3 regions of the Xanthobacter luteus genome follow, and region 1 is predicted to be linked to each of the others. Evidence: riboswitches for the same ligand, from Rfam matches in the RefSeq annotation. Region 1 holds a riboswitch; each other region holds the start of a gene.
What was found. A riboswitch is a leader RNA that binds a small molecule or an ion and turns the genes downstream of it on or off. The one in region 1 is predicted to bind cobalamin.
Positions count from the first base shown of each region.

Region 2: linked by a shared signal. The riboswitch ahead of ABLE88_RS09250 (TonB-dependent receptor plug domain-containing protein) and the one ahead of ABLE88_RS19690 (HupE/UreJ family protein) in region 1 are both predicted to bind cobalamin.
Region 3: linked by a shared signal. The riboswitch ahead of ABLE88_RS23035 (DUF1636 family protein) and the one ahead of ABLE88_RS19690 (HupE/UreJ family protein) in region 1 are both predicted to bind cobalamin.

Region 1 covers NZ_JBDZDO010000007.1:50,486-60,166, reverse strand. The annotation lists gene argE (acetylornithine deacetylase) at 1-1,128, opposite strand, end outside; cobalamin riboswitch at 1,255-1,454, shown strand; gene ABLE88_RS19690 (HupE/UreJ family protein) at 1,505-2,128, shown strand; gene cobU (bifunctional adenosylcobinamide kinase/adenosylcobinamide-phosphate guanylyltransferase) at 2,130-2,702, shown strand; gene cobO (cob(I)yrinic acid a,c-diamide adenosyltransferase) at 2,699-3,337, shown strand; gene ABLE88_RS19675 (cobyric acid synthase) at 3,359-4,798, shown strand; gene cbiB (adenosylcobinamide-phosphate synthase CbiB) at 4,833-5,819, opposite strand; gene ABLE88_RS19665 (metallophosphoesterase family protein) at 6,084-6,782, shown strand; gene ABLE88_RS19660 (polysaccharide biosynthesis/export family protein) at 7,177-8,310, shown strand; gene ABLE88_RS19655 (vWA domain-containing protein) at 8,642-9,681, shown strand, end outside.
Region 2 covers NZ_JBDZDO010000002.1:125,496-135,176, forward strand. The annotation lists gene ABLE88_RS09225 (sensor domain-containing diguanylate cyclase) at 1-1,216, opposite strand, end outside; gene ABLE88_RS09230 (DUF6925 family protein) at 1,494-2,243, opposite strand; gene ABLE88_RS09235 (ABC transporter ATP-binding protein) at 2,240-3,022, opposite strand; gene ABLE88_RS09240 (FecCD family ABC transporter permease) at 3,019-4,026, opposite strand; gene ABLE88_RS09245 (ABC transporter substrate-binding protein) at 4,023-4,907, opposite strand; gene ABLE88_RS09250 (TonB-dependent receptor plug domain-containing protein) at 4,916-6,910, opposite strand; cobalamin riboswitch at 7,015-7,228, opposite strand; gene ABLE88_RS09255 (efflux RND transporter periplasmic adaptor subunit) at 7,431-8,552, shown strand; gene ABLE88_RS09260 (efflux RND transporter permease subunit) at 8,549-9,681, shown strand, end outside.
Region 3 covers NZ_JBDZDO010000009.1:195,345-205,025, forward strand. The annotation lists gene ABLE88_RS23020 (TIGR02300 family protein) at 1-352, opposite strand, end outside; gene aroA (3-phosphoshikimate 1-carboxyvinyltransferase) at 546-1,913, shown strand; gene ABLE88_RS23030 ((d)CMP kinase) at 1,910-2,539, shown strand; cobalamin riboswitch at 3,021-3,243, shown strand; gene ABLE88_RS23035 (DUF1636 family protein) at 3,303-3,776, shown strand; gene cobW (cobalamin biosynthesis protein CobW) at 3,773-4,825, shown strand; gene cobN (cobaltochelatase subunit CobN) at 4,847-8,176, shown strand; gene cobG (precorrin-3B synthase) at 8,173-9,681, shown strand, end outside.

The DNA of each region.
Region 1 (9,681 bases):
GAAGGCCTCGCAGGCGGCGAGCTGGCGATCCTCCACATATTCGTCGGCCTGGTGCGCCTGGGCGATGGAGCCCGGCCCGCAGACGATGGTGGGGATGCCGCCCATCTCGGCGAACAGCCCCGCCTCGGTGCCGTAGGCGACCTTGCAATGGTCGTTGCGCCCGGCCCAGGCCTTGGCCAGCACGGCGATGGGCGCGCCCGGATCGGTGGCGAGGCCCGGAAACGCCGCCTTCAGCTCGAACACGATCTCCGCCTCGCGCGCCCGCGCCTTCAGCGCCGGCAGCACCTCGGCGCGGGCATAATCCTCGATCTCGCGCACATAGGCGTCGACGTCCTCCTCGGGCAGCGCGCGCACCTCCCATTCGAGCACCGCGTGGTCGGGCACGATGTTGAGCGCCGTGCCGCCCTTCAGGATGCCCACATGGGCGGTGGAGAACGGCACGTCGTAGAGCCCATCGCGCGGGCCGTCCTTGGCGAGCCGGGCGCCGAGCCGGTGCACCGCCGCCGCGATCAGCGCCGCCGCCTCCACCGCGTTCGCCAGCTCCGGCGCGCGGGAGGAATGGCCCGAGCGCCCGCGCACGATGGTACGCAGGGAGCGCTTGGCCTTGTGGGCGGTCACCACCGCCATCGAAGTCGGCTCGCCGACGATGCAGCCCTCGGCCTTCAGCCCCTCGGCCAGGAACCGGGCGATGAGCGGGCGCACGCCGAGGCAGCCGAGCTCCTCGTCATAGGAGAAGGCGAGGTGGATCGGCTTCTTGAGCGGCCGGGCCGCCATCTCCGGCAGCAGGCCGAGGCAGACCGCGAGGAAGCCCTTCATGTCGCAGGCGCCGCGGCCATAGAGCCGGCCGTCGCGCGCGGCGAGGACGAACGGGTCGGAGGTCCAGTCCTGGCCGTCCACGGGCACGGTGTCGGTGTGGCCGGAGAGGATGATGCCCGCCTCCTGCCGCGGGCCGAGCGTGGCGATCAGGCTCGCTTTGCCCTGGGCCTGATCCTCCACCCGCACGAACGCGACGCCGTTGGCCGCGAGGAACGCCTCCACGTCGGCCACCAGCGCCAGGTTCGGGTTGCGGCTCGTGGTGTCGAAGGCCACCAGGCGGGCGAGCCAATGGCGGGTGAGGGGGGCCGGCATCGCGTCCTCCGGGAATGCCTCTGGCCGGTGACTATAGCCGGCACGGGCCGGCCGCGCGTGCGGCGGCGCACAAAAATCGCGCGCGATTTCCGAACCCTCCGGTTGCCGCGCCCCTGCTGCGGTCCCTATAGTCGCGGCGGTGTCGGTGCCCGCTTCGCGGCGGGCCGAGAGAGGGAATGCGGTGCGGGCGTCGAGCCCAATGCCGCAGCTGCCCCCGCAACTGTCGGCGGATAGTCCCCCCGCAAGAGCCACTGGAGCGATCCGGGAAGGCGCGGGGCGGGCGGCGATCCGCGAGCCAGGAGACCTGCCGCCACCTCAAATCGCCCGCGCGCGGGCTCGTCCAAGGCGCCCTCGGTGGGAGGGCCAAGGAGGTCAAATGTCGAAGCGCCGTACCGTTTCCGCCGTTGCGTCCACAGGCCTCGCGCTGCTCGCCGCGGCGCCGGCCCACGCCCACCACATGATGGGTGGCGAGATGCCGTCCAATGTCATGCAGGGCCTGCTCTCCGGCCTCGGCCATCCGGTGATCGGGATTGATCACCTCGCCTTCATCGTCGGCATCGGCGTGGTGGTGGGCGCGTTCGGGCTGAACCTCGCGCTGCCGGTGCTGTTCGTCGCCGCCTCGGCGCTGGGCGTCGCCATCCATGTGATGGGCGTGTCGGTGCCGGGCTCCGAACTGGTGGTGGCGGCCTCGGTGCTGCTTCTGGGCGTGCTGCTGGCGCGCGCCGCCGCCGTGCCCGTCGGCGCCTGGGCCGCTCTGTTCGCCATCGCCGGCCTGTTCCACGGCTATGCCTACGGCGAATCGATCTTCGGTGCCGAGCAGACCCCGCTCCTCGCCTATCTGGCCGGCCTGGTGATCATTCAGAGCGTGATCGCCGTCGGCGTCGCCTACGCCACCCGTTCGGTGAAGCAGGCGCCGGTGTCGCTCAATGCGCGCCTCGCCGGTGCCGCCGTGGCCGGCGTCGGCATCGCCGCGCTCGCCGGACAGATCATCCCGGGCTGACGTGGCCGCCCCCTCGGGCTTGCGCCAAGACGCGCCGGCGGCCGCGGCCGCCGGCGGCCTCGTCCTGGTCCTCGGCGGGGCGCGCTCCGGCAAGAGCCGGTTCGCCGAGGCGCTGGTGGAGGCCGAACCGGGTCCCTGGACCTATGTCGCCACCGCCCAGGCGCGCGACGGCGAGATGGCGGCGCGCATCGCGCTCCATCGCGACCGCCGGGACGCGGGGTGGCAGACCGTCGACGCGCCGCTGGAGCTTGCCGGCGCGCTCGCCGGCCTGCCGCCGGGCCGGCCGGCGCTGGTGGACTGCCTCACGCTCTGGCTCACCAATCATCTGCTGGCGGACCACGACCTTGAGGCGCAGGCGGACCGGCTGCTTGCCGCCCTCGCCGGGCGGGCCGGGCTGACGGTCTGCGTCGCCAACGAGGTGGGCTTCGGCATCGTGCCGGACAACGCGCTCGCGCGCCGCTTCCGCGACGCCGCCGGGCGGCTCAACCAGCGCATCGCCGGCATCGCCGGCCGGGTGACGCTGGTGGTGGCCGGCCTGCCGCTCGACCTCAAGACGCCGGGAGGCGCCCCATGAGCGATCTCATCCCCGATCCCGCCGGCCCGCTTACCGACGCCGAGGCGGCGCGCCACCGCGCCAAGATGGAAAAACGCAAGGCCGTGCAGGACGCCGAGGTGGCCGGCAAGACCGTGGAGAAGGGGCTGCTCCTGGTGCATACCGGCCCCGGAAAGGGCAAGAGCACGGCCGCCTTCGGCCTCGCTTTGCGCACGCTCGGGCGCGGCGGGCGCGTGGGGGTGGTGCAGTTCATCAAGGGCGCCTGGTCCACGGGCGAGCAAACGGCGTTCGCCGCCTTCGGCGACCGTGTCGCCTGGCACACCATGGGCGAGGGCTTCACCTGGGAGACCCAGGATCTCGCCCGCGACAAGGCCGCCGCCGCCCGCGCCTTCGCCAAGGCGAAGGAGCTGATGGCGGACCCGGGCATCGGGCTCGTCATCCTCGACGAGCTCAACATCGCGCTGCGCTACGACTATCTCGACCTTGGCGAGGTGCTCGCCGCGCTCGCCGCGCGCCGGAGCGGCCTCCACGTGGTGGTCACCGGGCGCAACGCCAAGCCGGAGATGATCGCGGCGGCCGACCTCGTCACCGAGATGGGCCTCGTGAAGCACCATTTCGCCGCCGGGGTGAAGGCGCAGCCCGGCATCGAGTTCTAGCCCGTGGCCGCGCGCGCGCTCATGTTCCAGGGCACCGGCTCGGACGTCGGCAAGTCGCTGCTGGTGGCGGGGCTGGCGCGCGCGTTCGCGCACCGGGGCCTGAGCGTGCGCCCGTTCAAGCCGCAGAACATGTCCAACAACGCCGCCGTCACCGCCGACGGCGGCGAGATCGGCCGCGCCCAGGCGCTGCAGGCGCGCGCGGCGCGGGTTCCGCCCTCGGTGCACATGAACCCGGTGCTGTTGAAGCCGCAAGGCGAGACCGGCGCCCAGATCGTGGTGCAGGGCCGGGTGCGCGCCACCGCCAAGGCCGCCGCTTATCAGGGGCTGAAGGCGCAGCTTCTGCCCGCGGTGCTGGCGAGCTTCGCGCGGCTGAAGGCCGAGGCGGACCTGGTCCTGGTGGAGGGCGCGGGCAGCGCCTCCGAGGTGAACCTGCGCGCCAACGACATCGCCAATATGGGCTTCGCCCGGGCGGCGGACGTGCCGGTGGTGCTGATCGGCGACATCGACCGGGGCGGGGTGATCGCCAGCCTCGTCGGCACCAAAGCGGTGATCGATGCGGCCGACGCGGCATTGGTCTGCGGCTTCATCGTCAACAAGTTCCGCGGCGATCCTGCGCTGTTCGCCGACGGCATGGCGCGCATCGCGCAGCTCACCGGCTGGCCCGCCTTCGGCCTCGTGCCGCACTTTGCCGACGCCGTGCGGCTGCCGGCCGAGGACGCGCTGGCGCTCGCCGCGCCGCCGCCGCGCAAGGCCGCCGCGCGGCGGCTCGTGTGCGTGCCGATCCTGCCGAACGTGTCCAATTTCGACGACCTCGATCCGCTCGATGCCGAGCCCGACATCGCCGTGCGCCGCCTGCGCCCGCACGAGAGCCTGCCTCCGGAGGCGGATCTCGTGGTGCTGCTGGGCTCGAAATCCACCCTCGCCGATCTCGCGGCGCTGAAGGCGGGCGGGCTCCATCACGACATCCTCGCCTTCGCCCGGCGCGGCGGGCGGGTGCTGGGCCTGTGCGGCGGCTACCAGATGCTGGGGCGCACCATCGCCGATCCCGAGGGCGTGGAGGGCGAGGCGCGCATCGCCCGCGGCCTCGGCCTGCTGGACGTCCACACGGTGCTCTCGGGTGAAAAGCGCCTCGTGGAGGTGAACGGCGAGGCTTTGGGCGGGCCGTTCCACGGCTATGAGATGCACATGGGCGTGACCACCGGCGCCGACGCGGAACGTCCCTTCGCCCGGCTCGCCGACGGGGCGGCGGAGGGGGCGGTCTCGCCGGACGGGCGCATCGCCGGCACCTATGTGCACGGCCTGTTCGCCGCCGATGCCTTCCGCGCCGCTTTCCTCGAGGGGCTCGGCGCGAGCGCGGGCGGGGAGGGCTTCGAGGCGCGCGTGGACGCGACGCTGGATGCGCTCGCCGCCCACCTTGGCGCCCATCTCGACCTCGACGCGCTGCTTGCTGCCGCCCGCTAGGGCGCCGGTCGCGCCTGCGCCGCCGCGCCGGCCCTCAGCTGAACAGCAGCGTCTGGACGATGGCGCCGAGCAGGATCAGGCCGATGAGCAGCCCGTCGGCACGCCGATAGAGCGAGAGCGCGCGCCGCAGGTCCGCGCTGGTGGCCTCGCGGCGGCCGTCGCCCATGAAGGCGTCCTGGGTCGGCACGCCGCCATAGACCTTCGGGCCGTTCAGCTTCAGCCCCAGGGCGCCGGCCATGGCGGCCTCCGGCCAGCCGGCATTGGGCGAGCGGTGGCGCGCCGCGTCGCGCCGCATGGCTTTGAGAGCCCCGCCCGCCGAGGCGCCGGGCATCAGCGCGGCGGCGGCGATCAGCAGCCAGCCGGCGAGGCGCGAGGCCGGCAGGTTGACGAAATCGTCCAGCCGCGCCGCCGCACGGCCGAAGTCGGAATGGCGCGGCGTCAGGTGGCCGATCATGCTGTCGGCGGTGTTCACCGCCTTGTAGGCGGCCGCGCCGGGCAGTCCGCCCACGGCCATCCAGATCACCGGGGCGACCACGCCGTCGGAGAAGTTCTCGGCGAGGCTCTCGATGGCGGCGCGGGCCACGCCGTGGGCGTCCAGCGTGTTGGGATCGCGTCCGACGATCTGGCCGACCGCCTGGCGCGCCTGCTCCAGGCCTGCGCCCGCGCTGTCGCCGCGCTCCAGCGCCTCGGCCACCTGCTCCACGTGCCAGTGCAGCGAGCGCTGGGCGATCAGCGTGCTGCCCAGGAGCGCGAGGATCAGCAGGCCGAGGGCGGAATCGGCGAAGGTCAGCTCCAGCAGCAGCGCCGGCAGCGCCGCCGCCGCGATGACGAGGCCGATGGCGAGGATGCCCCGGGTGCGCCGCCGCTCGGCCGGCAGGCTTTCGCGGTTGAGGCCGCGGTCGAGCAGAGCGATGAGGCGCCCGATCCACACCACCGGATGACCGATGCGCCGCACCAGGCCGGCCGGATATCCCACCAGCGCCTCGATCACCATGGCGAGCGCCGCGATCTCGAATGCCATGCCCTTCCCCCCTGGACAGCACCACCGATTGCGGCGAAACAGGCGGTCGGCATCACACAGCCGTGAGACCCCGAGGGAAATACCGCCTAACGCCGCTTATGTATGGTGCGATGCAACAATTCATTGACGCCGCGCGTGGATTCAATGTTACCATTGCTCTAGGCGGCCCATGAATTTTCGTGGCCCGGGGAGCGCGGCATGGCGGTAATGTCTCTCTTGAAAGCCCGCAACGGCCATCTGGCCGAGCCGTTTCGAGATCCGACCGTGCCCACGATTCCTGACAATCTGCGGGTCTATGCCGTAGGCGACATCCATGGCCGCCTCGATCTGCTGACGACGCTGCACGAAGCCATCGACGAGGATGCCGAGCTCCATCCCGGACCCCAGTGCATCGAGGTCTATCTGGGCGACTACGTGGACCGCGGGCCGCAGTCCGCCAGCGTGATCGATGCGCTGATGGAACGCATGCGCACCCGCAACGCCGTATGCCTCACGGGCAACCATGAGGACATCATGCTCCAGGCGCTCACCTCGCAGGAGGCGTTCGCGGACTGGCTGCGCGTCGGCGGCCTGGAGACCGTGTTCTCCTACGTGCGGCCCTCCGGCACCCTCGACCAGTCCCAGCTCTGGAACGAATGGCGCACCGGCATGCGGGCCGACCACGTCGCGTTCCTGACCCAGCTCGAGACCTCCTACGTGTGCGGCGACTATCTGTTCGTCCATGCCGGCCTGCGGCCCGGACTGAGCCTCGCGGCGCAGGAGCGCAACGACCTGCTGTGGATCCGCAGGGAGTTCCTCGACTATCCCCATTCCTTCGGTCACCTGGTGGTGCACGGCCACACGCCGATCTCCAGCCCCGAAGTGCTCAGCAACCGGATCAACATCGACACCGGCGCCTATGCCACCGGGCACCTGACCTGCCTGGTGCTGGAAGGGGTCGACCGGTTCCTCATCTCCACCTGAACCGGCCGCGCGCACGGCTGGTGGCTCGCGCGCCGCGCAACCTATCCGCGACTCGCGGACCCGCGTCGCTTGGGCGGCGGGATGGTTCTGCGGCAAAGAATCGCCGCTGATCGACTGATTCCGGCCGATTCTCGATCCGTGCGGGCAGATTTTCCGCCGAGCGGCGCCCGGCGCGGAAGAGGGGAGGCACCATGGCACTCCCAATTGCGTCGGTCTGTGGCATTCCAGGCACAGCTAGCCGCCAATCGCGGGTCGGCGATGCCTGAAAACCCTCGGTAGATGTTCAGTTTCGGGCACCCGTGATACTAGCTTTGGCGTGCGACAGAGGGGGTGACCCGTGGCCGACATTCGGGATGTATTGCGAGCATGTGCCGGCGCGGCGGCGAGCGCGGCTATGCTCGGCATGCTCGCCGCATGCAACTTTCTTCCGGCCTCGGGTCCCTATACCGCCGAGATCCACGGCAACCAGAAAGACACGGACGGCTTCAAGTACAAGCTCGTGCCGATGAACGTCGACGCGGTGCGCGTGCTCGCCTCGCTCGATCGCGAAGGGCTGATCGGCACCTTCCGCAACGACCAGAAGCCCGCGCCCCGGGTGAAGGTCGGCATGGGCGACGTGATCGCGATCAGCATCTTCGAAGCCTCCTCGGGCGGCCTGTTCATCCCCGCCGAGGCGGCGTCCCGCGCCGGTAACTTCGTCGACATCCCCCGGCAGACGGTGGACAACAACGGCAACATCTCGGTGCCCTATGCCGGGCTCATCCGGGCGGTCGGGCGCGAGCCGGCGCAGATCGAGGCCGAGATCGTCGAGCGGCTGCGCAACCGCGCCATCGAGCCCCAGGCCGTGGTCACCGTGTACGAGCAGCGCTCGTCGTGGGTGACGGTGATCGGCGAGACCAGCGGCTCGCTCAAATTCCCCCTGCGCTCCACCGGCGAGCGGGTTCTGGACGCCGTCGGTCAGGCCGGTTCGCTGTTGAACAAGGGCTACGACACCTTCGTGACGCTGCAGCGCAACGGGCGCGAGGGCTCCATCAGCTTCAACCGGCTGATCCGCGAGCCGGCCAACAACGTCTACCTCCAGCCGGGCGACGTGATCTACGTCTATTCCCGCTCGCGCAAGTTCCTGGCGTTCGGCGCCTCGGGCACCCAGGGCGAATTCGCGTTCGGCGACGACACCGTCACCCTCAGTGCGGCGATCGCCAAGGCCGGCGGCCTCGTGGACCAGCAGGCCGATCCCCAGTCGGTGTTCCTGTTCCGCATGGAGGCCCGCGACACGCTGGGGCGCATGGGCGTCGACTTGCGGGACGTGCCCCCCAACAACAGCAAGGTCCCCACCATCTACACGGTGAATCTCGGCGATCCGTCCGGCTTCCTGCTGTCCTCGAAGGTCTACATGCGCGACAAGGACATTCTCTACGTCGCCAATGCGGGTGCCGTCGATTTCGCCAAGTTCCTCAACATCGTGGCGCTCACCGCGGCGACGGTCACCGAAGTCACGAACAGCCACCAGATCCTGTTCGAGGATTGACGCCCGGTCCCGGTTCTGGGGTCGCGCAACGCGCGCCCGCTCCGGGCCGGGTCACGGCGCCCGGCGCGGATGGCCGGGACGCGGGGCTCCTGGGCGCGGTCTCGCACCGCGCCGTGCTGCTCGGCCACGGTGCTGCTCCCACGGTGCTGCCCGGCCACGGTGCTGCGCGTGCTCCGGCGCCGGGCGAGGCCCGATCGGTGGTCCGCCGGCGCCCGCCTCGTGATCGGCCCTCTCGCCGCGGGGCATTGAGCCGGCGCGCCCGCCCGTGGCAAGATGAGCGGTATTTCGTCCCCGCCCTTGGGCCGGACCTGCGCGCCGAGGACGCCCGCTCATGTTCATCGCCTTCTTCGAGGCCCTGAAGTCCGCCGGCGTGCCGGTCTCGGTGCGTGAATATCTCACCCTCATGGAAGCGATGGACGCCGACCTCGCCGAGCGCCAGGTGGAGGCCTTCTATTTCCTCGCCCGCGCCTGTCTGGTGAAGGACGAGCGCCACCTCGACCGCTTCGACCGCGTGTTCGGCCAATGCTTCAAGGGCCTCGAGGCGGCGCTCGGCGAGGAGGGCCAGGCGATCCCCGAGGACTGGCTGAGGAAGCTCGCCGAGAAGCATTTGACCGAGGAGGAGAAGCGCCAGATCGAGGCCCTGGGCGGGCTCGACAAGCTGCTGGAGACCCTCAAGAAGCGCCTGGAGGAGCAGAAGGGGCGCCACCAGGGCGGCTCGAAATGGATCGGCACCGCCGGCACCTCGCCGTTCGGCGCCTATGGCTACAATCCCGAGGGCGTGCGCATCGGCCAGGACGGCAACCGCAACTTCCGCGCCGTGAAGGTCTGGGACAAGCGCGAGTTCCGCGACCTCGACGGCGAGGTGGAGCTCGGCACCCGCAACATCAAGGTCGCGCTGCGCCGCCTGCGCAAATTCGCCCGCATCGGCGCCGCCGAGGAACTGGACCTCGACGGCACCATCCGCGAGACCGCGCGCCAGGGCTATCTCGACGTGCGCCTGCGCCCCGAGCGGCGCAACGCGGTGAAGGTGCTGCTGTTCCTCGACGTGGGCGGCTCCATGGACTGGCACATCGCCCAGTGCGAGGAACTGTTCTCGGCCGCGCGCACCGAATTCAAGCACCTCGAGCACTATTACTTCCACAATTGCGTCTACGAATCGGTGTGGCGCGACAATCGCCGCCGCGCCTCCGAGCGCACGCCGCTGCACGAGGTGCTCCACACCTATGGCGCCGACTACAAGCTGATCTTCGTCGGCGACGCCTCCATGAGCCCCTACGAGATCACCATGGCCAACGGCTCGGTGGAGCATGCCAACGCCGAGCCCGGCAAGGCCTGGCTCGGCCGGCTGCTCTCCACCTATCCCAAGGCGGT
Region 2 (9,681 bases), on a different contig from region 1:
CCGGCCGGCGGATCGCGCGCGTCACCTGCCGGCCGACACTGCGCAGCATGGCATCGCCCGCCGAATGCCCATAGGTGTCGTTGATCTGCTTGAAGAAATCGAGGTCGATCACCAGCACCGAAAGCTCGGTCTTCTCCCGCGCGGCGCGGCGCATCTCGGTGTCGAGGGCCATCTCCAGGGCGCGTCGGTTGGGGATCTGCGTGAGCGCGTCGGTGACCGCCATGTGCTCGAGCTGCTCCTCCATGTCGTAGCTGTGGATCAGCGCCCGGCGCAGCACCAGCACGATCCCCACCAGCAGGCTGCAGACGACGAGGGTGAGCAGCCCGACTATGAGCGCCCGCGCGTTCCATTCGGAATAGATTCCGGAGGCGGAGATGCCGACCGACAGGATGAGGGGAAAGTCGCCGATCTTCTCGCTCACGTAGAAGCGGGAGACGCCATCGATCTGCGAGGTGCCGGTGATCGGCGCCGTGGGGTCGGCGAGCAGGCGCTGGAACACCGGCGAGTGCGCGACGCTCTGGCCGGTGTTTCCGGCGCCGTCCGTGGACGGATGGCGGTAGACCATGACGCCGTCGGCGTTCACCAGGCTCACGATGCTGTCCGGGCCGAGGTCGATCTTCTCGAACAGCGCCTTGAAGAAAGCGAGCCGGATCGCGCCCAGGACCACGCCGCCGAAGCCGCCGTCGGCGGCGGAGACCCGCACCGTCATGCCGATGCTGGGATCGTTCTGCCGCAGGCGGCTGGCGTAAGGATGGCTGAGAAAGGTTCCGGCGTCGGCATCGCGGTGCGCCCTGAAGTAGTCGCGATCGGCGAAATTGGCCCGGCGCGGCGTCACGGATCCGGAATCGAGGACGATGTCGCCCGCGGCGTCCAGCACCAGCAGGGAGCCGAGATACTGGGGCGCGGTGGCCCGGCTCAGCAGAAGCGCGTGCCGGGCGGCCGGCGGCACGGCCTCGATCTCCGGCAAGGCAAGGGCGTCGCGGACGCTGGCGATGGAGAATTCTATCAACCTGAGATTGCGGTCGATGGTCAGCGCCAGCGTGCGCAGCACGTTCTCGGCCGAGCGCTGGGCCTCGATGCGCCGATCCTCGCGCAGCTTGGCGAGCATGCCGGCCTGGACGAGGACGATGATGAGCACGATCGCCGCGGTGACAAGCTGGAGCAGGGGACCCCGGACCGAACGCTTCAGGACGCTGTCCATTTGCACCTGGGCCACCTCGTCCTCTGGGAACACCTTCCCGTTGCCGTTGTCGCGGGCCGCGCGGCGGGGGGCGCGATCCTGCAGGCGATGGCTCGGCGCGCCCCGAAACGCCAAGCCAAAGCGCTGCGCTTCCCGCAGGTCGAGCCGCCACTCCCGCGCGCGGACCGCGTGTGATGGTCGAACCAATGCGCGACCTCAACCGCCTCCGCAAGGGGTTGCGTCAATGCAGGCGGAAATTGTGCGGAATAGAATTCCAGCTGCCCAGCTGGCTGGCGTGGCCGACGGGCGCCGTTCAGGCGCGTCCGGGAGTTCCGGCGCGCGGCGGATGGAGCGACAGGCCCGGCACCAGCCCGTCGGGGATCGGAACGCTGGCGGCGTGGGTGCGCCCGTGGGCCAGCAGCCTGGGCAGAACGTGGGTGTGCGGCCCGTCGGGGCTGCGCCCGTCGGCGGGCGGGATCGGCTGGAAGACCTCGATGCGGCCCAGCGCGCTGACGAACACCCGGTGCGGGCTCGCCGCGAGGATCGCGCCGATCGGGCCGTCGGGATCGAACATCTGCCGGCCCTCGGCCTTGCGCAGGGCGGCGATGAGGACTGGGTCGCGGGTGCGCACGCAGGCCTCCACGGCGTCGAGGCCGATGCCGAGGTCGAACAGGACGGCGCCGCGGTCCTCCTCCCGGATCGCCGCGAGGTCGGGACCGATCTCGGCGATGGCGCGCCGGCCGGCGCGCGCCGCCTGCGCGGCCGGCAGGCAGAGCGCGATCGCCGGCACGCGGCGCTCCGCGTGGCGCGAGGGCATCTCGTAGGGCAAAGCGACGAGGCCGGGATGGGCGATCACCCGCAGCGCGCCGCGCGCGGTGGCGACCTCGATCCGCTCGGGCGCTGCGGCGATGCGGGCCGGCTCCCCGGCATCGCGCATGAACTCGGCGATGCCGCCGAACACGCCGAGGCTCCAGCCGGCGCGCGGGTCCTGTGCATGGTGGTGCAGCAAAGCGAAGGCGCCGGCGCCGCGCACGGCGTTGGGGTCGCCGAGAAGGTCGGTCATGGCGTGGGCTCCTTGCCGGCGGGGCCGTCGAGGCGGCTCCAGGGGATCACGAAGGGCTCGCCGCCGCGTGCCCCGCACTCGATGGAGACCCGGTAGGCCGCTGCCACGGGAGCGGGCGCCAGCACCTCGGCGGGCGTGCCCAGCGCGCGCAGGGCGCCCTGGTCCATCAAAGCGAGCCGGTCGCAGAACCGGGCGGCGAGGGTCAGATCGTGCAGCACCGCCACCACGGCGGCACCGGCGCGGGCATTGGCGCGCAGCAGCTCCATCACCTGCAGCTGGTGATAGGGGTCGAGCGCCGCCACCGGCTCGTCCGCCAGCAGCACCGGCGCTTCCACCGCCAAGGCGCGCGCCAGCAGCACCCGGGCGCGCTCGCCGCCGGAGAGCGTGCCGGTGGTGCGGCCGGCGAGATGGGTCACGTCCGCCGCCGCCATGGCGCGGCGCGCGGCGGCGTCGAGCACGGCGGCACCGTGCGGCAGACGGCCGAGGGCGATCACGTGCGCCACCGTCATGGGCCAGTGGATGCGCCCGTTCTGCGGCAGATAAGCGAGGGTGCGGCCGAAGGCGGCGCGGCCGATCTCGGCCGGCGTGCGGCCGTCGAAGACGATCCGGCCCGACGCCAGCGGGTCGAGGCCGCACAAAGCGCGCAACAGGCTGGTCTTGCCGGCCCCATTGGGGCCGATGAGGCCGAGCAGCTCGCCGCCGCGCACCGCGAGCGAGAGGCCCCGCACCACCGCCGCCGCGCCGCGCCGCGCCTCGACGCCCTCCGCCACGACGATCATGGCCCCTCCACCTTCAACCGCCGCAGCATGGCGAGGAAGAAGGGCGCGCCGATGATGGCGGTGATGACGCCGAGCTTCAGCTCCGGCCGGGTCGGGACGAGGCGCACGACGATGTCGGCGCCGAGCGTCAAGGCGGCGCCGGCGAGCCCGCTCGCCAGCAGCAGCCGGCCCGGCCGGTGGCCCACCAGCGGGCGCATCAGATGCGGCACCACGAGGCCGACGAAGCCGATGGCGCCCGCCACCGCCACGCTCGCCCCCACGGCGGCCGCCGTGCCCCCGACCACCACCAGGCGCACCCGCTTCAGCGAGAAGCCGAGGCTGTGCGCCGCGTCCTCGCCGAGCGTCAGCGCGTCCATGGCGCGGGCCGAGGACAGCACCAGGGCCCAGCCCAGCACCATGAAGGGCAGCGCCAGCGCCACGTGGACCAGCGAGCGGTCGGCGAGCGAGCCCATGAGCCAGAACACCACCTCCAGCGCCGCATAGGGGCTGGGGGCGAGGTTGAGGGCGAGGGCGGTGAGCGCGCCGGCGAGCGCGTTGATGGCGACCCCGGCGAGGATCAAGGTGGCGGTGTCGGCGCCCGAGCGGGCGACACTCAGCAGGAACACGGTGGCGATGCCGGCGCCGATCAGCCCGCCGAGGGGCAGAGCGAGCGCGAAGGCGGCGGAGAAGCCGAAATAGAACGCCACCACGGCCCCGAGCGCCGCCGCCCCGGAGACGCCGACGATGCCGGGATCGGCGATCGGGTTGCGCATCAGCCCCTGGAGCGCCGCCCCGGTGACGCCCAGGCTGAAGCCGACCGCCGCGCCCAGCACCGCTCGGGGAATGCGCAATTCGGCCAGCACCAGCGCCGGCAGGCTCGCGCGGCCGGCGAGGAGGTCCAAGACCGCGGCGCCGAGATCGAGCGGGGCATAGCCGATGAGCACCGAGGCCACGGACAGCGCCACCACCAGCAGCGCGAGGCCGGCGAGGAGCAGGCGGTGGTGGTCGTGCGTCCCGTCCGTCATTGCCGGCGGCCTTCGGGTGTGGCGGCGCGGGGGCCCGGCGCGCCGGGCGCGATCTTGGTGCGCGCGGCGGCGAGGCGCGCCGCCGCCTCGGCAAGGCCCGGCCCGGCGCAGGTCCACAGGCGGATCGGCAGCGGCACCGCGCGGTCCGCCTTGGCGAACGGCGCCAAAGCGGGGTGGTGCAGCAGCTCGTCGGCGAGGGAGGGCGGCGCGTCGGGCGCCGCATTCACCACCAGCAGGTCCGGGCGGGCGACGACGATCTCCTCCAGCGCCAGCTGGCCCATGCGGTCGGTGGACAGGCGGGCGGCGAGGTTGTCGAGGCCGGCGCGGGCGAGCACCTCGTCCGGCACCGAGCCGCGCCCGGCGGTGAAGCCGTTGGGCCGCAGCACCACGGCGGTGGCGCGGTCGGCGGGGGCCGGGGGCAAGGCGGCCATGGCGGCCCGGATCTCGGCCACCATGGCCTCGCCGCGCGCGCGCTCGCCGAGGCGCGCCGCCACCTGCCGGATCTGGGCGTAGGCCTCCTCCAGGGAAGCGGGCACGCCGAGCTCCATCACCTCGAGCCCGAGCCGGCGCAGCATGGCGGTGGTGGCGCGGGTGGTGAAGGCGCCGGCGATCACCAGGTCCGGGGCGAGCGGCACGATCTCCTCGGCGAGGCCGCGATTGATCGGCACCTGGGCCGCGAGACCGGCGACGTTGGAGGCGCGCGGGTCGCGGGCGAGGTAGGTGACCGAGGCGACGCGGCCGGGGTCCGCGAGGCGCAGCACCAGTTCGTCGGCGCACAGATTGAGCGAGACGATGCGGGCGGGCTTCGCCTCCCCCGCGACGGCGGGGGAGGCGGCGAGAAGGGCCAGCAGGGCCGGGAGCAGTAGCGCCGTCCGCATCATTGGCCGCCTCAATAGGTCAGCTTCAGGCCGGCGAAGGCGCCGAAGCCCGGGGCGAGGAAGCCGTTGGGGTTCTCGTAGGTCTCGTCGAACAGGTTGTCGATGCGGCCGAACACCGTGGCGTTCGGGCTCAGGGCGTAGTTCGCCGCGAGGTTCACGATGGTATAGCCCGGCTGGTCCACATAATTCGACGTCAGGCGCTCGATGTCCCACCAGGACGAGACATAGATGAGGGTGGCGGTGAGGTCGAGCTTGTCGGTGGCCTGCCAGTTCACGCTCACGCTCACCTTGTCGTTGGGCCGCCTGAGCGGGAGGCACGAGGTGGCGGTGAGCGGCGCGCAGGCGGCGCCGAACGGTTGGCCGGGCGGGAAATAGCCCACCACGTCGGTATAGGTGTAGTCGGCGCGCACCTTCAGCGTGTCGGTGACCTGGACCGCCATGAACACTTCGACGCCCTGCGTGGTGGCGCTGGAGATATTGACGTTCTGATAGGTGACGGGATCGTAGCTGATCAGGTTGGTGATGTCGTTGTGGAACCAGGTGGCGCCGAAGGCGAGGCGGCCCTTGAAGAATTCCTGCTCGAAGCCGGCGTCGTAGCCGGTGCTCTCCTCCGGCTTGAGGGCGGCATTGCCGTAATAGGGGGCGTAGAGCTGGTAGAGGGTCGGCGCCTTGAAGCCGGTGCCGTAGCTCGCCTTCAGCTTGGTGCCGGTCTCCGGGAACAGCAGCGCCGGGGCGAGGCGCCAGGTGGTGTGGTCGCCGAACGTGTCGTCGCTGTCATAGCGGACATTGGCGGCGAGGAAGAGCCGCTCGAAGAACTGGCCCTGATACTCCGCATAGACGCCGGTATTGCCGGTGGCCGCGTCCAGCTGGGTGTAGGCGGTCTGCGACGTCATGCTCTCGTTGCGCCGCTCGACGCCGGCCAGCACGTTCTGGCCCGGGGCGAAAGTGTAGAGCGAGCGCAGGTAATAGATCTGCCGGTCGCCGGTATAGTCGCCGTTCACGCTGGCGTTGGGGCCGTCGGTGGGGCGGCTCGAGGTCATGGCGCTGACGCCGAACGCGGTCTCCAGCGCCCCGTCGAGCGCCTTCCATACGCCCTCGCCCTTGGTGAAGAACAGGGAGGCGTAGCTGGTGGAGCGCTCGGGCGCGGGAATGCCGGAATAGGTGGGCGGCGGGTAGATGTCCGGCGTGAAGGAGAGCTGGCTGTCGATGTAGCGGGCGACGAAATTGACCGCGAAGGTGTCGCTCACCGCGTAGTCGAGGCGGGTCGAATAGGTCCAATTGTCGTAGGCGTTGGGATTGCGCGGATAGCCCGCCGGCACGATGTCGGCCGGCGTCACCGGCGTGTCGGGGGACGAGAAATGGGTGACGTTGAAGGAGTAGGACAGCTTGTCGGTGGAGCCGCTGAGCGCCACCGCCTGGTTGAAGGTGCCGAACGCGCCGAGCTCGGCATAGCCGAACGCCTTGGCCGGCCCCTCGCCCTTCTTGGTGGTGACCGAGATCACCCCGCCGATGGCGTCCGAGCCGTAGAGGCCGCTCTGCGGACCGCGCAGCACCTCCACCCGGGCGAGGTCGGTGGCGAGCATCTGCCCGAAGTCGAAGGCGCCGTTGGGGGTCGAGGGATCGCCGGCGTCGATGCCGTCGATCAGCACCTTCACATGGTTGGAATTGGTGCCGCGGATGAACACCGAGGTCTGCCCGCCCGGCCCGCCGGTCTGCACGACATTGAGGCCGGGAAGGCTCTCCAGCACCTCCGGCAGGGTACGCAACTGCTTGCGCTCGATCTCCTGCGCGGTGACCACGCTCACCGAGGAGGCGACCTCGTCCTCGGGGGTCGGGATGCCGGTGGGGCTGGTCACCACCACGTCGGGCAGGTCGATGGCCGGAGCGCCGGCAGCGGCCGGCGACTGGGCGAAGGCGGCGCCGGGGACGACGAGAAGGGCGGTGGACACGAGGAAGCGGGCGGCGCGCGCGGCGCCGCGAGGGCTGGGAGGAAAAAGGGACGGCATGACGGCCTCGGCACGGGTGGTCCGTCACCGCGAACGAGGCGCCCGCCGGCGCACCGGCCGAACGGATTCCGCCACCATCAGGACACCCCGCCCGACGTGCTCGCGCGTGACCACGGCTGACGGCAGGTCTCCTGGCTCACGGGTCGCTGTCCTGTCGCCGCCTTCCCAGGCTGAACGGCCCAGTGGCATTTGAGACGAAGGACTCGCCGCTTACAGTTGCGGGGGCAGCCACGGCATTTCCACCTGCCCGTCGCCGGGCGGAGCGGAGCACCGCGTTCCCTTTTGATCCCCGAGGGGAACCGTCGCGGTAAGACTAGACCGCAAGCAAGCCGCAGGTCAACGGAATGTGGCGCTGGAATGGCGAATTCCCCGTGAATGACATTCATGCAACGCGGTAGTCGTATTCATGCCTCGACGGGCACAAATCGTCGTGCGTGGCCATGGTGTGCTCGACTTACTGGCGACACATCGCAGGCTCCGCTATAGCGAAGCCGGGTCGCACTGCGAAAAGGATGTTCCCTTGGCCGACGTCATGTCCCGCACGCCGCACGCAGTCGCCAGCTTCTTGAGGCGTCTTCCAGCGCCCGCTTTGCTCGTTGGCGCGCTCCTGCTCGCCGGCTGCGGCGAGGAGCCGAAGGCGGCGGCGCCGGAGCCGCGCCCGGTGCGCACCGCGCTCGCCGCGAGCCGCGCCGCCGGCGACGCGGTGACGCTCACCGGCCAGGTGGAGGCGCAGAACGAGGCCTCCTACGGCTTCCGCATCGGCGGGCGCGTGATCGAGCGGCTGGTGAACGTGGGCGACCGGGTGGCCCCCGGCCAGGTGCTGGCCCGCCTCGATCCCCAGGACGAGCAGAACGCGCTGCGCTCGGCGCAGGCGGCGCTCTCGGCCGCGCAGGCCAATTTGTCCCAGACCCGCAACCAGTATGAGCGCCAGCGCCAGCTCCTGGCCCGCGGCTTCACGCCGAGGGCGCAGTACGAACAGGCCGAGCAGGCCTATCTCAACGCCCGCTCCCAGGTGGAGGACACCGAGGCGCGGCTGCAGATGGCGCGGGACCGGCTCGGCTTCACCGAGCTGAAGGCCGATTCGGCCGGCGTCGTCACCCAGCGCCGGGCCGAGCCGGGCGAGGTGGTGCAGGCCGGCCAGAGCGTGGTGGAGGTGGCGCGCCAGGACGGGCGCGACGCGGTGTTCGACGTGCCGGCGGCATTGCTCTCCTCGCTGCCCGCCGACCCGCTGGTGGAGGTAACGCTCGCCGGCGACGCCGGTGCCAAGGCCACCGGCCGGGTGCGCGAGGTGGCGCCCCAGGCGGACCCGGTGACCCGCACCTTCCGGGTGCGCGTGGGGCTGATCGATCCGCCGCCGGCGCTGCGCCTCGGCACAACGGTGATTGGCCGCGTGAGCGTGGATGGCGGGCCGGTGATCGAGATCCCGGCGAGCGCGCTCACCCGCCTCAATGACAAGCCGGCGGTCTGGGTGGTCGATCCCAAGGCCAAGACCGTGGCGCTGCGCAACGTCGAGGTGCTGCGCTTCACCCCCGCCACCGTCACCGTCGCCGAGGGCCTGAAGCCCGCCGAGATCGTGGTGACGGCGGGCGTGCAGGCGCTGCATCCGGGCCAGCAGGTGCGCCTCCTGGGGACGCAGCCGTGAGCGGCTTCAACCTCTCCGCCTGGGCGCTGAAGCACCGCTCCGTCATCATCTACCTCATGGCCATCTCGGTGGTGGCCGGGGTGATGGCGTTCCGCAACCTGGGCCGCGCCGAGGACCCCACCTTCGTCATCAAGACCATGGTGGTGCAGGCCAATTGGCCGGGCGCGACGCTCGGGGAGACCTTCAAGCAGGTCACCGAGCGCCTGGAGCGCAAGCTCCAGGAGGTGCCGAGGCTCGATTACCTCGAGAGCTACACCAAGCCGGGCCAGACCACGATCTTCGTGCACCTGCAAGGCTCCGCCACCGCCGCCGAGGTGCCGGACATCTGGTATCACGTGCGCAAGAGCGTGGGCGACATCCGCCACACTTTGCCCCAGGGCATCGTCGGGCCGTTCTTCAACGACGAGTTCGGCGACACCTTCGGCATCATCTACGGCTTCACCGCGGACGGCTTCAGCCACCGCGAGCTGCGCGATTATGTGGAGGAGGTGCGCTCGCAGCTGCTGCACGTGCCGGACGTCTCGAAGATCGAGATCCTCGGCGCGCAGGACGAGCGCATCTTCATCGAGTTCTCCATGCAGGAGCTGGCGAGCCTCGGCATCGACCGCGCCGCCGTGCTCGCCGCGCTGCAGGCGCAGAACATCGTGCGGCCCTCGGGCGAGATCCAGACCGGCAAGGAGAACATCTCCATCCGCGTCTCCGGCGCCTTCACCTCGGAGGCGGACGTCGCGAACGTCAATTTCGTCGCCAACGGGCGGCTGATCCGGCTCGCCGACATCGCCACCATCAGGCGCGGCTTCGCCGACCCGCCGCAGCCCCTGTTCCGCACCAACGGCAAGCCGTCCATCGGCCTGGCCATCGCCATGCGCGACGGCGGCGACATTCTCGCCATGGGCGGGAACATCGACGCCGCCATGAACCGGCAGATCGCCGATTTGCCCATCGGCATCGAGGCGCATCTGGTGGCGGACCAGGCGGTGACGGTGTCGAGCGCCATCGCCGAGTTCATGGAGAGCCTGTGGCAGGCGGTGGCGATCATCCTCGTGGTCTCGTTCATCGCGCTGGGCGTGCGCGCCGGCGCCATCGTCGCCCTCGCCATTCCGCTGACGCTCGCCATCGTGTTCGCGCT
Region 3 (9,681 bases), on a different contig from region 1:
CGCCGATCAGATCGGAGACGTCGTCCCCATCATCTTCGTCTTCTTCGAGGAAGGTGTCGTCGTCGGCCGCCTCGATGTCGTCGTCCACCTCCTCGCCGGTGGTCGCCACGGTGGGTCCGGCGGCCTCCTCGTCGGCCTCCTCGAGGCTGATCACCTCGGCCTCGGCCTCCTCGGCCTCTGGCTCCTCTGCGACGCTGCGCGGCTCCGCCCGACCGCGGACGGCGGGCTCGAAATAGGACCGCGGATAGGATTCCCCCGTGAACGGCGACACGACGGGATCCTTGTTCAGGTCGTAAAACTTGCGCCCCGTAACAGGACAGATGCGCTTGGTGCCGAGTTCAGGCTTCGCCACGGCAAAGTTCCTCGGTAGGGCTGTAAAAAGGAGGGTGCTCCATTGGCGCCTGCCACAGGGTCTGTCAAGGCCAATCGCAGGGCAAGGCCTCCCCGTGACGGCGCTCGCGCGCCTGTGTTAGACGAGCGGCCGATCCAAGACGACACCAACCGGCCCGCCCGCGCGCCGCGGCGGAGCCCCTGGGAGGCCTCCCATGTCCAGCGCATCGCCCGCCTCCGCCGCCCATGGCGAGGGCGCGCCGGTCCCCGCCACCGCGCTCCCTTGCGGCCCGCTGACCGGGCGGGTGCGGGTGCCCGGCGACAAGTCGGTGTCGCACCGCGCGCTCATCTTCGGCCTGTTCGCGGAGGGGGTGACCGAAATCACCGGCCTGCTCGAGGGCGAGGACGTGCTGAACACCGCCAAGGCCTGCGCCGCCTTGGGCGCCAAGGTGGAGCGGCTCGGCGAGGGCCACTGGCGGGTCACCGGCGTCGGCCGGCACGGCCTGTCCCAGCCGGACGCGACGCTCGACTTCGGCAATTCCGGCACCGGCGTGCGCCTGATGATGGGCGCGGTCGCGGGCCAGCCGGTGACCGCCACCTTCGACGGCGACGCCAGCCTCAGGCGCCGGCCCATGCGGCGCGTGCTCGATCCGCTGCGGCAGATGGGCGTCGAGGTGCTGGCCGAGGCCGAGGGCGGGCGCCTGCCGCTGACCCTCAAGGGCAGCATCGCGCCGTCTCCCCTCACCTACGAAAGCCCGGTGCCCTCGGCCCAGGTGAAATCGGCGGTGCTGCTCGCCGGGATCGGCGCGCCGGGCAGCACGGTGGTGATCGAGCGCGAGGCGACGCGCGACCATACCGAGCGCCTGCTCGCCCATTTCGGCGCCCAGGTGCGCGTCGAGCCGCACGGGCCGCACGGGCGGCGGGTGACGCTTGAGGGCGGGGCGCAGCTGAAGGGGGCGCCGGTGGCGGTGCCGGCGGACCCGTCCTCCGCCGCCTTCCCGCTGGTGGCGGCGCTGATCGTGCCGGGATCGCAGGTGATTCTGGCCGACGTGATGATGAACGACCTGCGCACCGGGCTCATCGCCACGCTCAAGGAGATGGGGGCCGCGATCGAGACCCTGGCGACCCGCACCGAGGGCGGCGAGAGCGTCGCCGACCTCAAGGTAAGCCATTCCAGGCTCAAGGGAATCGAAGTTCCCGCCCACCGCGCGCCGGCGATGATCGACGAATATCCGGTGCTCGCGGTGGCCGCCGCCTTCGCCGAGGGCGAGACCGTCATGCGCGGGCTCTCCGAGCTCCGGGTGAAAGAGAGCGACCGCCTCGCCGCGGTGGCGCAAGGCCTTGAGATGTGCGGCGTTTCCCACGAGGTGAGGGGCGACGACCTGATCGTGCGGGGCGCGGCGGCGGTCCGCGGCGGCGGCCCGGTCGCGACCCACATGGACCACCGCATCGCCATGGCCTTCCTGGTCATGGGCCTCGCCTCGCAGGACGGCGTGAGCGTCGACGATGTGGCGTTCATCGCCACCTCCTTCCCCTCCTTCCTCCCCATGATGCGCGCGCTCGGCGCGGAGATTCGCGCATGATCATCGCCATCGACGGGCCGGCGGCCTCCGGCAAGGGCACGCTCGCCCGGCGCATCGCCGCGCATTACGCTCTCCCACACCTGGATACCGGACTGCTCTACCGGGCGGTGGCGGCCCGCTGCCTCGCCCTCGGCCTGCTCGACGACGTCGCCGCCTCGGAAGCGGCGGCGGCGCGCCTCGACGTGGCGGCGATCGATCCCGAGGCGCTGCGCTCGGCCGCCATGGGCGAGGCCGCTTCGGTGGTGGCGGCGCGGCCGGGAGTGCGCGCGGCGCTGCTCGACCTGCAGCGCCGCTTCGCCGCCCAGGAACGGGGCGCGGTGCTGGACGGGCGCGACATTGGCACCGTCATCTGCCCGGATGCCGACGTGAAGCTGTTCGTCACCGCCGCGCCGCAGGTGCGCGCCGAGCGGCGCTTCAAGGAACTCGCCGGCCGCGGCGCCGCGGTGACGTTCGCCGACGTGCTGGCCGACATCGAGAAGCGCGACGAGCGCGATTCGCTGCGCTCCGCCGCGCCCTTGGTGAAGGCGGACGATGCCGCTCTGCTCGACACCAGCGCCCTCGGCATCGAGGCGGCGTTCGACGCCGCCATGGCGCTCGTGACGCAGCGGCTCGGGCAGAGGGGCTGAGGCGGGGGGTCGCGTCAGTTCTCCGCGCCAGCGCCTCCCCTTTGCGGAACTCTCGCCTTTGAGAACCCCTCCCCCTAAAGGGGAGGAGCAGGGGTGGGGGTGCAGGACCCTCTCGGAAAGTCAGCTGTGCCGTTCCCGTCCGCTCGACGCCCTCCTGATGGCCACCGGCGGCGTCTCTCGCCCCTCTGCCAACATCCAACCCGCCCAATCCCCTCCCCGTCGGGCGACCCCCACCCGCTCACCCCGGCCCTCTCCCCACAAGGGGGGAGGGGTGTGCGCGGCGAGGAAGGGCCTGCGCGATGAGCAGGTAGGAACCGGCAGCGCCCGCGTGCCCCGGCCGACCGGAGCGTCAGCGCCGGGAGCGCCGGGGCCCAGCGCAAGAAATCCGCCGAAGGCGATCATTCCCGCCGAGGGCGACTCGCCTCGGGCCGCGAGCGGCCCACGCCCCGCGCGCCATTTGACAACCCGCCCCGGCCGGCCCTTAAGTGACCCGGTCGATGGTCCCGCGCGCGAGGGTACGCGCCGGGCGCAAAAGGGAATGCGGTGGGGCGCCGTGTCGAAGGACGGGCGCCGAATCCGCGGCTGCCCCCGCAACTGTAAGCGGTGAGCTTCCGTCAAAGGCCACTGGGCGCATGCGCTCCGGGAAGGCGGCGGAGGCGCTGAGATCCGCGAGCCAGGAGACCTGCCCTCGACAAGGTCCGCGCCGGGCGGGGTGCCTCGGTCTTGCGTCCCTCCACGCCCGCAGGCGGGCGGCCCCGCACCCATGGACCGATGCCCGGTGGAGCGCGCCGCACCGTCTTCTCCCCCTGCCGATCCGCCCGCCGCCGATCCGCCCGCCGCCGAGGCGCGCGCGCAGGCGGCCGCGGCGCCGGTGACGCTGTTGGTCTGCGTCACCTGCGGCGCCGGGGCGGACGGCCGGCCGGCCGAAGGCGCCGCCCTGCTCGCGGCGGCGCGCGCCGCCGGCGCCGGCCCCGACGCCCTCGGCATCGAGATTTCCCCCGTGCGTTGCCTCGCCAATTGCAAGCGCGCGCTCTCCGCCGCCATCGCGCGGGCCGACGGCTGGACCTACGTGTTCGGCGACCTCGACGTTCACAGCGCCCCGGACCTGCTCGCCGGCGCGCGCCTGCTCGCCGCCGCCGGCGACGGCCTCATGCCCTGGCGCGGCCGGCCCGAGCGGCTGAAGCGCGGCATGGTCGCGCGCCTGCCCCCATTGTTCCCAGCCAAGGACCCCTCATGACCGCGCCCGCCCCCTCCGCTTCCGCTTCGCTCGCCCGCGTGCCCTGCACCATCGTCACCGGCTTCCTCGGCGCGGGAAAGACCACCCTCATCCGCCATATGCTGGAAAATGCCGGCGGCAAGCGCCTCGCGGTGATCGTCAACGAGTTCGGCGACGTGGGCATCGACGGGGAGATCCTCAGGGGCTGCGGCGTCGCCACCTGCGCCGACGAGGACATCGTCGAGCTCGCCAATGGCTGCCTGTGCTGCACCGTAGCGGACGACTTCGTGCCGGCGCTCGACAAGATCCTCGCCCGCGCGCCCGACCACATCCTGATCGAGACATCGGGCCTCGCGCTGCCCAAGCCGCTGGTGCAGGCGTTCCAGTGGCCGGCGGTGAAAAGCCGGGTGACGGTGGACGGCGTGGTGGCCGTGGTGGACGGCCCGGCGCTCGCGGAAGGCCGCGTCGCCAGCGACCACGACGCGCTCGACGCCCAGCGCGCGGCGGACGCGAGCCTCGACCACGAGGACCCGGTGGAGGAGGTGTTCGAGGACCAGATCGCCTGCGCCGACCTCGTCATCATCACCAAGGGCGATTTGATCGACGCCGCCGCCGCGCAGATCGCCGGCGCCCGCGTCGCCGCCCATTTGCCGCGAGCCGTCAAGGTGCTCACCATCACCAACGGCAAGGTGGATCCGGCGGCCCTGCTCGGCCTCGGCCTCGCGGTGGAGGACCAGATCGACGCCCGCCGCACCCATCACGACGACGAGGAGGGCCACGACCACGACGACTTCGACAGCATGGTCGTGGCCTTGCCCGAGATCGCCGACGCCGCGGCGCTGGCCGACCGGGTGGCGCGCGCCGCCGCGGCCGCCGACGTGCTGCGCGTGAAGGGCTTCGCGGCGGTCGAGAACAAGCCCCTGCGGCTGCTGGTGCAGGGGGTCGGCGAGCGGGTCTCGCACCATTTCGACCGGCCGTGGGGCGCAAGCGAGGCGCGCCGCGGCGCGCTGGTGGTGATCGGCCTCAAGGGCTTCGACCGCGCCGCGGCGCAGCGGACCATCCTCGGCTGAGGCGGGGAACGCGAGAACGCCATGCACCTCCTGTCCACCACGTCCGCGACCCTCGAGGATCTCGCCGAGCCGGTGGACCTCGCCCAGACGCCCGGGGACATGGCGGTGCTCTCCTTCGCCGACAGCGACCTTCTGGCGCTCGCCGCCGCCTGGCGCGCCGGGCGCGCGCGCCTGCCGAGCCTGCGCCTCGCGCGGCTGAAGGACCTCAGGCACCCCCTGTCGGTGGACCTGTGGGTGGACACGGTGGCACGCCACGCCAAGGTGATCGTGGTGCGCCAATTGGGCGGGCTCGACTGGTGGCGTTACGGCGCCGAGCGGCTCGCCGCGCTCGCCCGCGCCAAGAACATCGTGCTGGCGCTGCTGCCCGGCGAGGACCAGGACGACGCGCGCCTCGCCGCGCTCTCGACCCTGCCGCCCTTGGAGCTGGCGCGCTGGCTCGCCTGTTTCCGCGCCGGCGGCCCGGACAACATCGCCGCCGTGCTGGCCCTCATGGCCCGAGCCGCAGGCCATGAGGCGCCGCCGCCGCCCGCCCCGCGCCCGGTGCCCGCCAGCGGCGTTTTGGCGCGCGGACCGGACGGCGGCTTCTCGCTCCCGGCTTTGCCTCTCGCGGTGCCGGACGGGCCGGCGGCGCTGATCGTGCTCTACCGCTCCATGTGGCTCGCCAGGGATGCGGCGCCGCTGGAGCGCCTCGCCGACGCGCTCGCCGCGCGCGGGCTCGCGCCGGTGCCGCTGTTCGTCTCCAGCCTCAAGGCGCCGGACTGCGCCGCCGCCGTGCGCGACGCGCTCGCCCGGTTCGACCCCAAGGTGATCATCGCCGCCACCGCCTTCTCCGCCGGCGAGGCGCAGGCGCTGTTCCTGCCGGGCGGGCCGCCGGTGCTCCAGGCGGTGCCCGCCACCACCGCCCGCGCCGCCTGGGAAGCGAGCCCGCGCGGCCTCTGCGCCGCCGACCTCGCCATGCACGTGGTGCTGCCGGAGCTGGACGGGCGGGTGCTGGCGGGTGCGCTCTCCTTCAAGGACTTGCTTCCCGACGACGCGGACCTCGGCTTCTCGGCGGCGGTGAACCGGCCCGAGCCGGCGCTCATCGCCCATGTGGCGGACCGCGCCGCGGCGCTGGCGCGGCTTGCGGCGACGCCGCGCAGCGAGCGGCGCCTGTGCGTGATCCTGCCCGATTATCCCGGCGCCGCCGGCCGCGCCGGCTATGCGGTGGGGCTCGACGTGCCCGAGAGCGCGCGCCGGCTGCTGCAGACCCTCGATGCCGCCGGCTACCGGGTCGGCGCGGTCCCGGCCGACGCCCGCGCTCTGCTCGATGCGCTGGCGCCGGCGCCGGCGCTGTCTTTGCCCGCTTATGCCGCCGCCCTAGCCGGTCTTCCCGAGCCGGCGCGCGCTGCGCTCGCCGCCGCCTGGGGCGCGCCGGAGACCGACCCCGACCTTGCGGACGGCGCCTTCTGGGTGCGCCACGCCGCATTCGGCAATGTCACGGTGGCGCTCGCCCCCGACCGCGGCGCGCGCCTCGACCGGCGTGCCGACTATCACGACCCGGCGCTGCCGCCGCGCCACGGGCTGGTCGCCTTCGGCCACTGGCTGCGCGCGGGGCGCGACGTCGACGCGGTGGTGCATCTCGGCGCCCACGGCACGCTCGAATGGCTGCCGGGCAAGGCGGCGGCGCTCACCCCGTCCTGCTTCCCGCGGGCGGTGATGGGCGCGCTGCCGGTGGTCTATCCCTTCATCGTCTCCAATCCCGGCGAGGCCGCGCAGGCCAAGCGCCGGCTCGCCGCGCTCACCATCGGCCACCTGCCGCCGCCGCTCGCCGGCGCCGGCCTCACCGAGGCCGAGGCGCGGCTGGAGCGGCTGGTGGACGAATACGCCCAGGCCGAGGGCCTCGACCGGCGCCGGCGCGCGCGGCTCGCCAAGCTGATCGTCGAGACCGCCCGCGAGAGCGGGCTCGCCGCCACCGCCGGCGTCGCCGGCGAGGTCCACGCCGACACGGCGCTGCGCCGCATCGACGCCTGGCTGTGCGACCTCAAGGACCTCGCGGTGAAGGACGGGCTGCACGTGTTCGGCGCCGTCGCCGAGGGCGAGGCCGACCCGCTGCGGGTGGCGAGCGCCGCGGCGGAGAACGCGGCGCTGCTTGCCGCGCTCGACGCCCGCTTCGTCGCCCCGGGCCCCGCCGGCACGCCGGGGCGGGGGCGGGGCGACGTGCTGCCAACGGGGCGCAACCTGTTCACCGCCGACCCGCGCACCCTGCCCACCCAGACCGCCTGCGACCTCGCCCGGCTCCAGGCCGAGGAGATCGTGCGCGCCTTCCTCCAGGAGGAGGGCGACTACCCGCGCGCTCTGGTGCTCGATCTGTGGGGCAGCGCGGCGCTGCGCACCGGCGGCGAGGAGATCGCCCAGGGCCTGTGGCTCATGGGCTGCCGGCCGCTCTGGGACCCGGCGAGCGGCCGCGTCACCGGCATCGAGGTGCTGCCGCCCGCGGTGCTCGGCCGGCCGCGCATCGACGTGACGTTCCGCATCTCCGGTCTGTTCCGCGACGTGTTTCCCGCCCAATTGGCGCTGCTCGACGCGGCGGTGCGGGCGGTGGGCGCGCGCACCGAGGAGGCGGCCTCGCAGAACCCGCTCGCCGCCGCCGTCGCGGCGGGGGAGGAAAGCGGGCGCATCTTCGGCTCGGCGCCCGGCGCCTACGGCGCCGGCATCGAGGACCAGCTCGCGCGCGGCGCGTTCGCGGACCGGGCCGCGCTCGGCCGCGACTATCTTGCCGCCGCCTCCCACGCTTATGGCGGCGCCGAGGGGACGGCGCAGGCCGCGCCCGGCGCCTTCGCCCGGAGGGTGGCGGAAGCCGATGGCCTGGTGCATGGCTGGGACGATGCCGGGCGCGATCTGCTCGACGGCGGCGCCGACGCCGCCTTCGTCGGCGGCTTCGCGGCCGCCGCGCACGCGCTCGGCCGCTCGGCGCATCTGGTGATGCTCGACACCCGCGACCCGGCCCGCCCGCGCGGGCGCACGCTCGTGGAGGCGCTGAGCCTGCTGGTCCACGGCCGGGTCTCGCCGGTGTTCATCCAAGGCCAGATGCGCCACGGCCCGCGCGGCGCCGCCGAACTGCTGGAGACCGTGGACCGGCTCGTCGCCTTCGCCGAGACCACCGGCGCGGTGCCCGCGGACCTGCTCGACCGGCTGCACGGCGCCTATCTCGGCACACCGGCGGTGCGCGCCTTCCTGATCGCGCAGAACCCTGAGGCGGCGCGGGCCATGGCGGCGCGCTTTGCCGATGCGCGCCGGCGCGGCCTGTGGCATCCGCGCCGCAACGACGTCGACGCCGCGCTTTCCGCGCTCGCAGCGCAGGCGGTGCCATGAGGCGCGCGTCCCGCCCCCTCCCGCCCACGCGGCGCGGCGCCTGCCCGGCGCTGTCCGCGCCGATGGCGACCGGCGACGGCCTTCTGGTGCGCCTCGTGCCGGCGGACGGCGCGCTCGCCCCGGCCCAGCTCGCAGGGCTCTGTCAGGCGGCGCGTGGCTTCGGCAACGGCCTGCTGGAGGTGAGCGCGCGCGGCAGCCTGCAAATGCGCGGCCTATCGGAAGAAACCATCGGCGGCCTGCGCGCGGCCGTGACCGCGCTCGCCATCGCCCCGCGCGAGGGGGTGCCGCTGGACCTCTCCCCGCTCGCCGGCCGCGACGTGAGCGAGATCACCGACGCGCGCCCGCTCGCCCGCCGCCTCAAGGACGCCATCGCCGAGGCCGGGCTCGCGGAACGGCTCGGCCCCAAGGTCTCGGTGGTGCTGGACGGCGGCGGCGCGGTGCGCCTCGATGCGCTGAGCGCCGACGTGCGGCTCGTCGCGGTGCCGGGCGCGGACGGCATGATGTGGGCGCTGGCGCTGGCGGGCGACGCCGCCACGGCGCGCCCGGTCGCTTTGCTGCCCGAGGCGGAGGCCGCCGCGGCGGTGCTCGCGCTCCTCTGCCGGCTCGCCGCCCTCGGCCGCGATGCCCGCATGGCCGACCTGCTGCGCGCCGAGGCCGCCACCGTTTCGCCGCCGCCACCCCCTGACGCACCGCTCCCCCTCCCCCCTTGCGGGGGAGGGATGGGGAGGGGGGTCCGCGCCCCCGTCGCGGCATCTGGCGCCGGGGCGCGGGGAAACGGAGCGGCCGCGACACCCCCCACCCTGCCCTCCCCCGGAAGGGGGGAGGGAGGCCCTTCCGGCGCCGCCGGGGCAAGCGAGGAACGGGCGCGAAGCCGCCGCCCCGCGCCGCCCATCGGCCGCTTCCCCCTCGCCGACAGCAGCGTGGCGCAAGGCGTCGGCCTGCCGTTCGGACAGATCGAGGCCGAGACGCTCGCCGCGCTCGCGGACGCCGCCCGCCGCGCCGGCGCGCGCGACCTGCGGCCGGCGCCCGGCCGCGCGCTCATCGCCACCGGGCTCTCTGCCGATGCTGCCGAGGCCTTCGCCGCCGACGCCGCCCGGCGCGGCTTCCTCACCCGCCCCGACGATCCGCGCCTTTCGGTCGCCGCCTGTCCCGGCGCGCCCGCCTGCCGCTCGGCCCACATGCCGGCGCGGGCGCTGGCGGGCGCGGTGGCGGCGGCGCTCGCGCCGATCCTCGACGGCTCGGTCGCGGTGCATCTGTCCGCCTGCACCAAGGGCTGCGCCCATCCCGCGCCGGCGGCCCTCACCTTCGTGGGCATGGACGAAGGCATCGCCCTCGTGCGAGAGGGCAATGCAAGCGCGGCCGCGCGGGCGGACTTCGCCGTCGCGGCGCTGCTGCCCCGGCTCGACGCGCTGGCGCGCGCGGTGGCCGAAGGCCGCCGCGCCGGCGAGGACACGGCCACCGCGCTGGCGCGGCTCGTGGGCGCGCCGACCGCTACGAGAACGACA